DNA from 2 places in the Mycobacterium burgundiense genome. Region 2 is predicted to be linked to the other one. Evidence: riboswitches for the same ligand, from Rfam matches in the RefSeq annotation. Region 2 holds a riboswitch; the other holds the start of a gene.

Region 1 (6,891 bases), 1.8 Mb from region 2:
CGCGATCCTCGAAGCCGGGTTGCGCACGGCCACCTACAAGCTGGCGACGCTGATGGCGTTGCTCGAGCACTGCGTGGAGAACCTGCCGGCCGATCCCGCCGGCACGCTCGAGGTGCCGATCCCCGACCTGGCCCATCGCGTGCTCAGCATCTACTGGCAGCAGGTGCGGCCCTTCGACGGCCACCAGCTGCGCCAGTCGACCCAGCCCAGAGCGCGGATCCTGGCCGCCACCGCGGCGCTGCGGGATGCGGCCGGAATGCGGCGCGGCGGGTTCTCGGTCGACATCGCGCGCCTGCGTGCACCCGAGGCCTACCAACGTGCCATCGACGACATCGCTTTGTGCCTGGCGCAGCAACCCCTGCATCGGCTGCAGAAACTGCCCGGGGCATCGACCAGCGACGCGTTTCTCTACGACGACTCCTACCTGCACGACAAGGTGAGCCGCTCGACGTTGCGTGACCGCGGGGACGCGATCGTCCTCAAACCTGGTGTGGCGCACGGCCTGGCACGGCTGTCGGGTCTACTGAAGCCGGCGCTGGAGATCATGTGGGTCGACGACGTGCGCCGGATGAACAAGTTCCTCGACGCCGAAGTGCCGGACGTCGCCGGGCACCTGTTCGGCCGTGAGCGCACTGCGATGGCGCTGGTGCGCGAACCTTTCAAGGAAGCCTTTGGGCCGCACTGCTTTTACTGCCGGACCCATCTGCCCGCCAACAATCCGATCGACCATGTCCTGCCGTGGTCATTGGTGGGCATCGACGGCCTCGCCAATCTGGTGTTGGCGTGCGCGCGCTGCAACGGCGACAAGAGCGGTGCGCTGCCCGCGGTGGCGCTCGTCGACCGGGTGCTGGAACGCGACCTGAAGGTGCTCGAAGAGGTGGCCTCGTCGTTGCAGTGGCCCACCCAGCACGCACGAGTAGTCGCCGCGGCGCGTGGGATCTACCTCGGGCAGCCCACCGGGGTGCCGACCTGGGCGGGATACCGGCAACGGGAACGCCTCGACATCAGCTTTCCGCCATGGTGGGTGGGATCGTAGTTGTCCGTGTCTGTCGGTGGCATGGTCTAACTTCCCTTTCGTAAGCGCTATCCGAGGGGGGAATCATGCGCAAACGTGGGGTAATTGCGGCTGTCCTGGCGGTGTGTGGATCGGTGTTGTTCGCCGGTCCGGCCCAGGCCGACCAGTACGACTTCATCTCCGAGCTCGACAGCGCGGGGGTCTGGTACTCGTCGATGGTCGACATGATCGATATCGGCAAGGAGCTCTGCCACGAACTGCGCCAAGGGGTTTCGCCGCCGCTGGTGCTCGGCAAGCTGGGCAATACCGGTTTCGCGCCGGCCGAGGCGGCGATCGTGCTGATGTCAGCGGTGAACACCATGTGCCTGGACGCCAAGCCGACGGTTGTCGGGTGGGCCCGGGATCAGGGCTATACCGGACCGGTGTGAGCGGCGAATCGCCTCTTCGGCAACGGGACTCGATGTCGGTACCTGATGGCATCATGCGGGTCAGGAGGGAGAACCGACATGGGTGGTCAAGGGAATCAGGTCGGCGGATTCGCTGCATTGGTGGGGCTGCTGTTCATCATCGGCGTGATCGTCAAGTACATCTGGTGGATCCTGGGCGCTCTGGCGGTAATCGTCGTCGTCGTCCTCGCCGTCGTGGTCTCGCAGGTGTTGGTCACGCAGTGCGAGAAAGCAGAGGCCGAGCGGAGCCGCCGGGAAGCGCAGCGGAAACGCCGCATTGCGCAGATCGCCGCGCGGGCGGACCGACAGCATGCATGGGTGCTCGACGGTGACAGCCGTGGCACCTACGGGGAGCAGGGCGCGAAGGTCATGCGCTACGTCGAGCGCGGAAACTGGGATGGGTTGCTGCGGAGCATTCAGCGAGCCTAGGGATCACCATCCCGCGGGCGTACGGTGGCAGCGTGCACATCGACGTGATGACGACTCCGCAGCCGCTGGAAAAGATCGGCGATCTCGCCCGACGTACGCAGGCCTTCGGCTTCTCCGGTCTCCTGTTCACCGAGACCGGGCGAACCGCGTATCTCAATGCCGCGGTGGCCTCGCAGTGCGCGCCCGGCCTTGACCTGTTGACCGGTGTCGCGGTGGCGTTTCCGCGCAGTCCGTTCGTCACGGCCGCGACGGCCTGGGAGCTCCAAGAGGCCACGGGCGGGCGGTTCCGGCTCGGTCTCGGCACGCAGGTGCGTACCCATGTGGTGCGGCGATACGGTGCGGCCTTCGACCGGCCCGGTCCCCGACTGCGCGACTACGTGCTCGCTGTGAAGGCGTGTTTCGCCGCGTTCCGGACCGGGACGCTTGATCACCACGGCGAGTTCTACGACCTCGACTTCCTGACGCCCCAGTGGAGCGCGGGCCCCATCGACGCACCCGATCCGAGTGTCGATGTGGCGGCGGTGAATCCGTGGATGCTGCGGATGGCGGGCGAGGTCGCCGACGGGCTGCATGTGCATCCGCTCGGCGAACCCGGATACATTGCGCGTCACGTCGTGCCGAATGTCGCTGCGGGAGCGGCGAAGTCGGGACGATCGCCGTCGGAGGTCGCGGTGATTGTGCCGGTCATGACGATTGTCGGGGATACCGACGAGGAACGGCATAACGAACGTGAGCTTGTGCGGGCCAGCTTGAGCTTTTACGGCAGCACGCCCAACTATGCGTTCATCTGGGATGAGGCCGGGTTCGAAGGGACGACCGCGCGGATCCGCGAGAAGCAGAAGGCCGGCGACTTCGCCGGAATGGCGGACCAGATCACCGACGACCACATCGCGGCGTTCGCCACCGAGTCCACCTGGGACGGTCTGGCCGGCGCCCTCGGCGAGAAGTACGCCGGTGTCGCGACCCGCCTCGTGCTGTACAACGCGGCCAGCGATCTCGAGCGTTTCGAACGCTACGGCGCGGTCGCGCGGGCGATGTCTGCAGTGCCCGATTAAAGCTGGCGTTCCGTCGTCGGCCGGCCCGGGCCGCCCGCCCGTCACTCCCGTACCGTGGCCGGTGGTCCGGTAGCGAGCGTAGGGTGGATTTCGGGCACTGCACAGGGGGGTTATGCCGTGATCGAGATGATGACTGACACGCCCGAGGGCGTGACCGGGATTCGCGTCTCGGGCACAGTCACGGGCGAGGAACTGCGCGCATTTGAACCGCAGATGCGCCAGCTGCTGGACACCGATGAGATCAGGTTCGTCGAGGTCATCGATCCGGACTACGAAGGCTTCGGCCGCGGCGGGCTGGCCGAGGACATCCGGATGGGCTTCGGTGTGCTCTTCAAACACCACTCCGCATTCAAGCGGATGGCGATCGTCACCGACACGGACTGGATTGTGCACGCGCTACACGTGCTGGCGTGGATGGTTCCCGGCGAGCTCAAGATATTCGGTCTCGGCGAGCTGGAGCAGGCGAAGGAGTGGGCCGCGGGCTGAGGGCGCCTCCACGGCCGTTGCTCAGGTCTTTCTGGCCAGCATCCACGCCTCGCCCTGACGTTCGTCGGCGGCGATCGTCTCCAGTGTGGCGAAGGAGGCCGTCAACTCCCCCGGCGCCGCCCGGAAGCGCCCCGGTTCGGCGCCGACCGCGCTCAGCCAGCTGATCGCCAGCAGCCCGCCGGGGGCCAACCGGTCGATGATCGCCTGATCGAGGCGACGGTCCCGGAACCGTTGGCAGACAATGACGTCCGTGGGTGGACCGGCCGGAAGCCCGGCGTCGAGGTCGACGACTTCGAATCGGCAACGATCGCCAACGTCGCTGCGCGCAGCGAGCTCTCGGGCCTGGTCGATGGCGATCGTCGAGACGTCGACGCCCCATACGTCGAGGCCGCGACGGGCCAGCCACACGCTGGTCACGCCCGGTCCGCACGCCAGGTCCAGGGCGTGCCCCTCAGTGGGGAACACGTCTTCAAAGTGGGCGAACGCCGGCGGCGGACCCACCGATTCCATGGACGGTGCCGGGCGCTCCCGGTAGCGCTCGTCCCAGCGGGTGCGGTCCTGGTCAGTCATTGCGACTCACCCGTGCGGTGCGCCCGTCGCCCGCTCTTCGGCGAAGCGAGGCCCGGTGCAGACACAGCTATGTGCCGTCAGCCGGACAACCGTCACCAACACCGGATGCCTTTTCGTATCGCGCCGCAATCTGCAAGGGAGCAGATGCGTTCACGGTGCGCAGTTTGGCATTCCTGATCTCCTGTTCGACCCAGGTATCTTCCACGGCGCGCTGCAATTTAGAACGACGATGAGCTTCGGCGGCCGCGTAGGAACCGTGGCGCGCGATTTGATCAGCCGTTCGGGAGTAGTGCGACGCATGCCACTGCCGGGGAGGCTGTGGCTCGCCAATCCAGCCACGCTCTGCGCTCATGACAACCTCTTCTGCCGAGGACGGTCGCCCCGTCCCGCCTGCCTGGGCCGCTCCAGTCGCCGCGGACACTGCGCACGCACGTTGCGCCTGATGACTTGATCAATCGACCGGAACATAATCCGCCCTCCCTGCCCGGGAGTCTCCACCACGGAGACACTCTTGCCCGCACCAAACGGTTTAGGCCGCTTCGTCATCCGAGCCACCCACCAGCGTGGGGTTGGCGTACCGTCCAGTCGGAGCTTGGCGACGGCAACTCGTGAAGCAATCGTCATGGTACAGGGCTCGGGCCACACAGCAGCCGTGATGGCGGCGGTCTAGCGTGCGACCTGATCTCATCACCATTCTCCATCCCCTGCCGTGAGTACACCGGTGATCTGAACCGAGAGGTTTCGTTGCGTAAGCGAAGAATGCGCACCCCATCAAGACCTTTCGGCCTTGCCTGTCAGACCGCCAAGTTATAGTCGGGGTGCGTCATGAGATGCCGTACCAAGCTCCGACTAAGCGGCACGCCAACCCCACGCTCGCGGGTGGCTCGGATGACGACGCGGCCCACGCCAACCGGTGAGGGCAAGAGCGCCTCTCCTGGCAGAGGCACGAAACTCGGGGAATATCGCGATGTCTCAAGCGAAGGACTGCGCCTCTATTGGCCCTGGGCACCGCAAGCAATGGCTCCAGGCATTGAAGGTGCACCTCGGCGTGGCCGCCCAGAGACGTCGGGACGAAGCGCGGGTGGAAGACCGACATCGTCTGCGCGCCAAGGTGTTCGGATTGGACCTCAGTGATACCCGGGACGTGTGAGATTCGACCGCATGTCGTTTCTGATGCGGACCGCGGTAACACGAAGTCCCAGTCTGCTCTATCCGAACCCCATTGAGAGGATCACACAAGATGAACGTTCAGCGAATCGAAGGCTACGACATCATCGGCGACGTCCACGGATGCGCCACCAAGCTCGAGGAACTACTCACCGAACTCGGCTACATGGCCGAGCCCGCAGCCGCATACCGCCATCCCAGTCGGCAGGCGATCTTCGTCGGCGACCTGATCGATCGCGGCGACGAACAGTTGCGCGTGCTCGAGGTGGTCAAGGCCATGGTCGATGCGGACAGCGCCCGGATCGTCATGGGCAATCACGAGTTCAACGCCCTCGCCTATGACACCGAATGGCCGCCCGGCAGCGGGAAGTACCTACGCCCACACGATGACCCGGACGACGAAAGGTCGGAGAAGAACGCGAAACAGCACAAGGCCTTCCTCGACCAGGTCACCGGCATTGACCGGCAGCGATACCTGCAGTGGTTCAAGACGATTCCGCTCTGGCTGGATCTCGGTGGCCTGCGGGTCGTCCACGCCTGCTGGCACGCGGACTCCATCGCAGTGGTCGAGCACCACTGCGGATCGAATACCCCGTTCGCCCACATCGACCATCTGGTGGCGGCCAGCACCGAGCACCATCCGCTGTACCGTGCGGTCGAGACGCTGCTGAAGGGCCCCGAGATCAGTCTGGTCAACCATGGGCAGCTCCCCTACCACGACAAAGACGGCACGCCGCGCGACAACGCCCGAATACAATGGTGGAACAACGGCGGCCGCACCCTGCGCGACATCGCCGAAATGGCAGGCAATTTCACCACCGCGGCCGGCGAGCCCTACCCGCCGCTGCCCGACCTGGAACTGCGGAGCGACACCCGGTCCTTCGTCTATACCGACGAAATCCCGGTGGTCTACGGTCATTACTGGCGGCAGGCGCCTCCGAAACACCGGCACGACTGGACGGACTACACCGCGTGCGTCGACTTCAGCGCGGTGAAAGACGGCGCGCTGACCGCCTACCGCTGGTCGGGCGAGAGCACAATTCAGCGCGAACACTCCGTGACTTCAGGCGGATGGTGAGCCGCGGCCGTTCATGACTCGAGGTTGACCCGTCGCCGGAACAACTCCGCGGGGCGTCCTCGCCCGCCCGCCGTGGTGGCGCCGGTCGCGACGAGTTGGGACTCCATCGAACGCCGGAACGTGTCACGTTGCAGCGCGGACCCCGCGACGCCCTCGTGGACCAACCGAAGGTCGCGCAGGGTGAATTCCTCGCCGAGCAGACGGTCGGGATCCGGCGACGCTTCGTAGCGGGTGCGCACGTCCTCGACGGACAGCGCGATGATGTCGGCGTGGTCGTAGATCAGTCGGCCCGGTGCATGCACGGGGACCAGTCGGGTGGTGGCGACGAGGCGGCTGGTTAGCCGATCTGGCGGGACGACGGCGACGTGCGCCACCGACAACACCCAGCCACGATCGTCGCGCTCTGGGTCATCGAAGACGTGGAGTTGGCGGGGGCATAACCCGGTCACGTTGGCTTTGTCCGCCAGTGCCCGAGCGACGGCGTCGGCCAGGGTCTCGCCGGCGTGCAGGAAGGTGCCCGGCAGCGCCCAACCTCGACCTCCTGTCCGCCTGACCTGCAGGACCGACAACCCGACCGCAGGATCGACGGTGAGCACAGCCGCGTCGACGGCAACCGAGGGTCTTGGGTAGTCCCCCAGGGTGCGT
Region 2 (6,891 bases):
CTGCTGAGCTGCTCCTCGGGCGAGAGCTGCTGATGCGTGGTGGAGGCCGGATGGATCACCAGCGACCGCACGTCGCCGATGTTGGCGACGTGGCTGTGCAAGGTGAGCGCGTCGACGAATGCCTTGCCGGCGGCGACTCCGCCGGCCAACTCGAAGGCCAGCACCGCGCCGGTGCCCCTGGGCGCCAGCTTCTTTCCGAGGTCATACCAGGGTGAATCCGGCAGTCCGGCGTAGTTGACGCTGGTGACGCCCTCGTGGTCGGCCAGGTACTTGGCGACGCATTGCGCATTCTCCACGTGGCGTTCCATCCGCAGGCTCAGCGTTTCCAGGCCCTGCGCCACCAGGAAGGCGTTGAACGGGGAGGCGGCCGAGCCGAGGTCGCGCAGCAACTGCACCCGGGCCTTCAGCGCGTAGGCCGGTGCGCCGAGTTCGGCGAACACCACACCGTGGTAGCTGGGGTCCGGCGTCGTGAACCCGGGGAATCGTCCGCTGGTCCAGTCGAAGGTGCCGCCGTCGACGAGCACCCCGGCGATCGCGGTGCCGTGGCCGCCGAGGTACTTGGTGGCCGAATGCACGACGATGTCGGCGCCGAGCGCCAGCGGTTGGATCAGGTACGGCGTGGCGATGGTGTTGTCCACGATCAACGGCACGCCGTTGTCGTGGGCCACCGCCGAGACCGCGGGGATGTCGAGGATGTCGATCTGCGGGTTGGAGATGGTCTCGGCGAAGAAGGCCTTGGTGTTGGGCCGCACCGCCGCCCGCCAGGACTCCGGATCATCGGGATTCTCGACGAAGGTGACCTCGACACCGAGCTTCGGCAGCGAGTGCTGGAAGAGGTTATAGGTGCCGCCGTACAGGCGCGGGGAGGACACGACGTGATCGCCGGCCGCGGCGATGTTGAGGATCGAGATGGTCGAGGCGGCCTGACCCGATGCCAGGAACAGCGCCGCGACGCCGCCCTCGAGGGCCGCGACGCGCTGCTCGACGACATCGGTCGTCGGGTTCATGATCCGGGTGTAGATGTTGCCGGGTTCGGCCAGGCTGAACAGGGCCGCGGCGTGGTCGGTGCTGTCGAACGTGTAGGAGGTGGTCGCGTAGATCGGCAGGGCCCGCGCATTGGTGGCGGCATCGGGCGTCTGGCCGGCGTGGACCTGCTTGGTCTCGAACGACCAGGAGGCGCTGTGATCATCGGTTTTGTTGCTCATGGGGTGGTGTCCTTCGGTAGCTGGTCTCGGATGCTTGTCCGTCGGCGCTGGCACGACGGATCGACGCGCACGGGTGCGCGTCGGTTCAGCAGCAGTGACACATATCGGGCCGCATCAGGTTTCCCTGTCTACTCTTGGGGCCCGCGTACCGGACCCGCGCTTGCCGTGTAACCCACTGGATGGTTGGTCCAGTGACTACTCAACCTGGTCATCACCCGGGGCACCCCACCGCGGTTGGAGGGTTGCCGGCCAGCAAGCCGGGGCTTGTTGCTGGCACTCATGACCGATACGCAGAATATCCCAACCGACCGAGTGTCGGCCAGCAGGCACGCTTCAGCCACCCGCGAAACGTCCGGTGGGGTCAGGCCCGGCGCTGTTCGGGGCCCGGCGCGGAGTGCTCGTCGAGGAAGGCGATCAGCAGGTCCGCGACGAGGTCCGGAGCCTCCAGCATCGGGATGTGTCCGACCCCGTCGAGGCGGGTGGTGCGCGAGGTGGGGGGCAGATTGTCGAGGAAGTGCCGGTGGCCGCGCACGGCGGGGAAGACCCGGTCCTTCTCGCAGACCACCAGGTGGGTCGGGACCTCGATCTCGGAAAGCTCCAGCAGTCCCGGCAACATCAGGGTCTTGACCAGCAGCGCGAAGTAGGCGCGGCAGTGCGTGGCGTCCGCGACGAGGTCCACCAGGTCGGCGTCGGTGGGCCCGTCGGCGGGACCGCTGACCGCCAGCGTGGCCACCCGGCGGGCGAAGGGCAGCCGAAGGATCCGGGGCCCCAGCAGGCGCGCGGCCAGCAGGACCGGACCGCCGGCAATGAACTTCGCCACGGTCTCGAACTTGACCGGTGACCACTGCGTCCAGCCGCCGGCCGGGGCGATGCCGGTCAGGGTGCGGGCCCGGCCGCGTCGTTCCAGCTCGAACGCGACCCAGCCGCCCAGCGAATTACCCACGATGTGGGCGGTGTCCCAGCCCAGTTCGTCGAGTTGTCGTTCGACGTGATCGGCGAGCAGTTCGGTGTTCAAGAACCACGTCCCGGCGTCGGGTCCGCCGTGGTGGCCGACCATCGTCGGGGCGAAGACCTCGTAGCGCCCGGTCTCGGCGAGCTTCTGCCCGACCGTGGACCAGACCTGCTGCGAGCACAGGAACGGATGCAGCATCAGGACCGGTTCACCGGTGCCCAGATGAATGGGGGCGCGACGGAACGTCATGACCCGACTTTAGCAACTATCCGGTACCCCCGGTACCGGCTCGCCTGCGGCCGGGCGGCGTCCGACGCGTTGGTTAGGGTGGGGCCTCGTGATCGTCACGACCGTCAACGTCAACGGCATCCGGGCCGCCGTCAAGCAGCGCTCAACCGACAATCTTGGTTTGCTGGCCTGGTTGAAGGAAACCCGCGCGGACGTGATCTGCCTGCAGGAGACGCGCGCGGACGATGAGCAACTGGCCGAAGCGCTGGCCCCGGCCATCGCCGACGGCTGGCACCTGGCGTCGGCGGACCCGCATCTCAAGGGCCGCAACGGCGTCGCCGTGCTGTCCCGCACCCCCTTCGACGAGGTGCGCATCGGCTGTGGCGCCGACGAATTCGCGTTGCACGGCCGCTACCTCGAAGTCGACACCGCGGGCCTGACCGTCGCGAGCCTGTACGTGCCGACCGGCGAGGCCCAGACCGACCGCCAGCTGGAGAAGGAACGCTTCATGACCGCGATCGCCCACCGGATGGCCCAACTGCGCGCGACCGGCCGGGACGCGCTGCTGTGCGGGGACTGGAACGTCGCCCACACCGAGAACGACATCAAGAACTGGAAGGGCAACCTGAAGAAGTCGGGATTCCTGCCCGAGGAACGGCAGTGGGTCACCGATCTGCTGGCCACGGGCTGGGTCGACGTCGTGCGCGCGCTGCATCCCGAGGGGCCCGGTCCGTACAGCTGGTGGTCCTGGCGCGGCAAGGCGTTCGACAACGACGCCGGCTGGCGCATCGACTACCACCTGGTCACCCCCGCGCTGGCCGCCCGGGCCGTGACCGCCGGCACCGAGCGGCCGGCCGCCTACGCGCTGCGCTGGTCGGACCACGCGCCGGTGACCGTCGAATTCGCGGATGAAAAGATGGCCGCATCATGAGCGACAGCAGCGCGGCCCGCCGAGTGGTGTTCTCCGGCGTCCAACCCACCTCCGATTCCCTGCACCTCGGCAACGCGCTGGGCGCGATCAACCAATGGGTGGGAATGCAGGACGAGTTCGAGGCCTTCTTCTGCGTGGTCGACCTGCACGCCATCACCGTGCCCCAGGAGCTCGAGCCGGAGGTGCTGCGGCGCCGTACGCTGGTGACCGCCGCGCAGTATCTGGCGTTGGGCATCGATCCCGCGCGCAGCGCCATCTTCGTTCAGAGTCACGTGCCCGCCCACGCCCAGTTGGCTTGGGCGCTGGGGTGTTTCACCGGTTTCGGGCAGGCGTCTCGGATGACGCAGTTCAAGGACAAGTCGGCCCGGCACGGCAGCGACGCCACCACCGTGGGGCTGTTCACCTACCCGGTGTTGATGGCCGCCGACATCCTGCTCTACGACACCGATCTGGTTCCGGTCGGCGAGGATCAGCGCCAGCATCTCGAGCTCACCCGGGACGTGGCCCAGCGCTTCAATGCGCGGTTCCCCGACACGTTCGTGGTGCCCGAGGCGCTGATCCCGAAGGCCACCGCCAAGATCTACGACCTGCAGGATCCGACGGCGAAGATGAGCAAGTCCGCGGCCACCGAGGCCGGGCTCGTCGCCCTGCTCGACGATCCGGCCAAGACCGCCAAGAAGATCCGTTCGGCCGTCACCGACAGCGACCGGGAGATCCGGTTCGATCCCGACGCCAAGCCCGGGGTGTCCAACCTGCTGACCATCCAGTCGGCGGTGACGGGCGCCGACATCGACGCGCTCGTGCGTGGCTACGACGGCCGCGGCTACGGCGACCTGAAGAAGGACACCGCCGAGGCCGTGGTGGAGTTCGTCGGCCCGATCAAGACCCGGGTGGACGAATTACTGGCCGATCCAGCCGAATTGGAGTCCGTCCTGGCCGCCGGTGCGGACCGGGCGCGGGAAGTGTCTGCAAACACGCTGAACCGGGTATACGAGCGGCTGGGCTTTCTTCCGCAACCGTCGTAGGAATAGGACACAGGCTATGACCGAGCCGGCCGAATCGGACGCCAAGCCCGGAATCCTCGATCGCCTACGCGCTCGGCTGCCCTGGTTCGACCACGTGATGCGCGCGCAGCAGCGCTACAACGACAGCAAGGGCGACTTCTACGCCGCCGGCATCACTTATTTCACGATCTTCGCGCTGTTTCCGTTGATCATGATCGGATTCGCCGCGGGCGGCTTCGTGTTGGCCAGCCGACCGGATCTGCTGGAGCAGGTCGAGAACACCATTCGCCAAACGGTCAGCGGTGATCTCGGCGGGCAACTCATCGACCTGATGGATTCGGCCATCTCCTCGCGCACCTCGGTCGGCGTGATCGGCCTGGCGACCGCGGCCTGGGCGGGGTTGGGCTGGATGGCAAATCTGCGCGAGGCGCTGTCGCAGATGTGGGGTCTGTACCGGGGGGAGCGCCCGGGGTTCCTGCGGACCAAGCTCTCGGACCTGGCGGCGCTGCTGTCGGCGTTCGTGGCCATCGTCATCACCGTCGCGTTGACCACGTTGGGTAACGCCTCGGTGATGGAGAACGTGCTGGGCTGGTTGGGCATTCACGACGCCACCGTGCTGGGCCCGGTGCTGTGGATCGCCTCGACGCTGCTGGCGCTGGTCGTGTCGTGGATGTTGTTCACCTGGATCATCGCCCGGTTGCCGCGCGAATCGGCCACTTTGCGTAGCAGCGTCCGGGCCGGCCTGATCGCCGCCGTCGGTTTCGAGATCTTCAAGCAGGTGGCCTCGATCTACCTCAAGTCGGTGGTCACCGGCCCGGCCGGCGCGACGTTCGGTCCGGTGCTGGGCCTCATGGTGTTCGCCTACATCACGGCCCGGCTGGTGCTGTTCGCGACGGCCTGGGCGGCGACCGCCAAGGAAAACCTCACCGAAGACGTGATCCCGGCGCCGGCCCCGGCCGTGATCAACAGCCGGGTGATCACCCGCAAGGGTCTGGGTCCCGAGCAGGCGGCGCTGGCCGCCGTCGTGGGAGCCTTTGGCGCGCTGGGGCTTTCGCGGCTGCTGCAGCGTAAGCCGGAGCGCTGATGGCGCTGGCGACGCCCTGGTCGCGGGCGCTTGGTCTGGACGCGCCGATTGTCAACGCCCCGATGGGAGGTGCGGCCGGCGGCCGGCTGGCCGCGGCGGTCTCGCGCGCCGGCGGGCTCGGCATGATCGGGATGGGCAGCTCGGCGACGGCCGCGTCGCTGCGCGCCGAGGTGGCCCAGCTCGACGGGCTGGACCGGCCGTTCGGCATCGGGTTGGTGCACTGGGTGATGGCGGCCGAACCGGAACTGCTCGAGGTCGCGCTGGCCGCGCGGCCCACGTTGCTGTGCGTCAGTTTCGGCGATGACTGGACCTGGGTGCGGGCGGCCCAGGCGGCCGGGGTTCCGACGGCGAGCCAGGTGGCCACCGTCGCCGGTGCCCGCGACGCCGTGGCCGCCGGCGTGGACGTCGTCGTGGCGCGCGGCGCCGAGGGCGGCGGGCACGGCGAGCCGGCGGTGGGCACCCTGCCGCTGCTGGCCGAGGTGCTCGACGTCGTCGACGCGCCGGTGCTGGCCGCGGGCGGAATCGCGACACCGCGCGCGGTGGCCGCGGTGCTGGCGGCCGGCGCAGCGGGGGCGTGGGTGGGCACCGCCTTCGCGGCCTGCGCCGAGGCGTTGACGTCGGCCTCCGCGCGCGAAGCGCTGCTTACCGCTGCGGGCGACGCCACCGAGTTGACCCGGCAGTACGACATCGCCGCCGGATACCGTTGGCCCCCACACCTTCCCGAGCGGGTACTGCGCGGATCGCCGGTCAACGCCGGGCAGGGCGTGGGATCGGTGCGCCGCCCGGCCCCGGCGGCCGCCGTGGTGGGCGCGCTGTGCGAGGGCGCCGAGGCGCTGCTGCGCAACTGGGGCCCCGCCGAATAGAGCGCTCAGCGCGAGAGCCGGCACGCCAGTGCGGACACGCCGTGCCCGGCCAGCATCCGGGCCAGGCTCGCGGTGGCGTTGCTGCGTGGATCGGGCTCACGGCGGCGCGCGATCCGGCCGAGCTGTTCGGTGTGCCACATGACATCGGCGGCGGCGCGCAGGAACACCGGCCCGCGCCGCGCGCCGCTCTCGGCCCCCTGATCGAAGTCGGCGCCGGTGCCGTCGAGCAGCCGTCGGGGGAACTCCGGCGCCAGGGCCATCGGCCGGGCCAGCCCGATGACGTTCACCCCGGCATCGAGCGCCGCCTGCATGCCCGCGCGGCTGCGAAACCCGCCGGTCAGCATGATCGGGGTGGAGATGCGCTCGCGAGCCCGTTCGGCGAACCGCAGGAAGTAGGCCTCCCGGGCGCGGGTGCTGGCGCGGGTCGGCTGCTCGGCGAGGCCGACCATGGCGCCGGATTCGAAGGTGCCGCCCGAGATCTCGACCAAGTCGAGATGGGTTTTTCCCAGGGCGCCGAGTGCTTCCAGCGCGGCCAGCGACTCGTCCTCGGAGAAGCCGCCGCGTTGAAAGTCCGCCGAGTTGATCTTCACCCCCAGCGGTACGTCGGGCCCGATCGCGGCGCGG

The links. Region 2 has a riboswitch for S-adenosylmethionine ahead of RCP80_RS18285 (bifunctional o-acetylhomoserine/o-acetylserine sulfhydrylase). Riboswitches for the same ligand answer to the same signal wherever they lie in the genome.
Region 1: another riboswitch for S-adenosylmethionine. It lies ahead of RCP80_RS09410 (hypothetical protein); the one in region 2 lies ahead of RCP80_RS18285 (bifunctional o-acetylhomoserine/o-acetylserine sulfhydrylase).

What each region holds. Positions count from the first base shown of each region.
Region 1 is NZ_OY726397.1:2,017,509-2,024,399, reverse strand. It holds gene RCP80_RS09440 (HNH endonuclease) at 1-1,036, shown strand, start outside; gene RCP80_RS09435 (DUF732 domain-containing protein) at 1,102-1,443, shown strand; gene RCP80_RS09430 (hypothetical protein) at 1,522-1,890, shown strand; gene RCP80_RS09425 (TIGR03617 family F420-dependent LLM class oxidoreductase) at 1,923-2,945, shown strand; gene RCP80_RS09420 (SpoIIAA family protein) at 3,063-3,431, shown strand; gene RCP80_RS09415 (class I SAM-dependent methyltransferase) at 3,453-4,001, opposite strand; gene RCP80_RS09410 (hypothetical protein) at 4,069-4,353, opposite strand; SAM riboswitch class IV at 4,504-4,615, opposite strand; SAM riboswitch class IV at 4,823-4,933, shown strand; gene RCP80_RS09405 (metallophosphoesterase) at 5,242-6,246, shown strand; gene RCP80_RS09400 (NUDIX hydrolase) at 6,258-6,891, opposite strand, start outside.
Region 2 is NZ_OY726397.1:3,858,677-3,865,567, reverse strand. It holds gene RCP80_RS18285 (bifunctional o-acetylhomoserine/o-acetylserine sulfhydrylase) at 1-1,205, opposite strand, end outside; SAM riboswitch class IV at 1,357-1,490, opposite strand; gene RCP80_RS18280 (epoxide hydrolase EphH) at 1,567-2,406, opposite strand; gene RCP80_RS18275 (exodeoxyribonuclease III) at 2,495-3,316, shown strand; gene trpS (tryptophan--tRNA ligase) at 3,313-4,341, shown strand; gene yhjD (inner membrane protein YhjD) at 4,358-5,404, shown strand; gene RCP80_RS18260 (nitronate monooxygenase) at 5,404-6,267, shown strand; gene RCP80_RS18255 (NADH:flavin oxidoreductase/NADH oxidase family protein) at 6,273-6,891, opposite strand, start outside.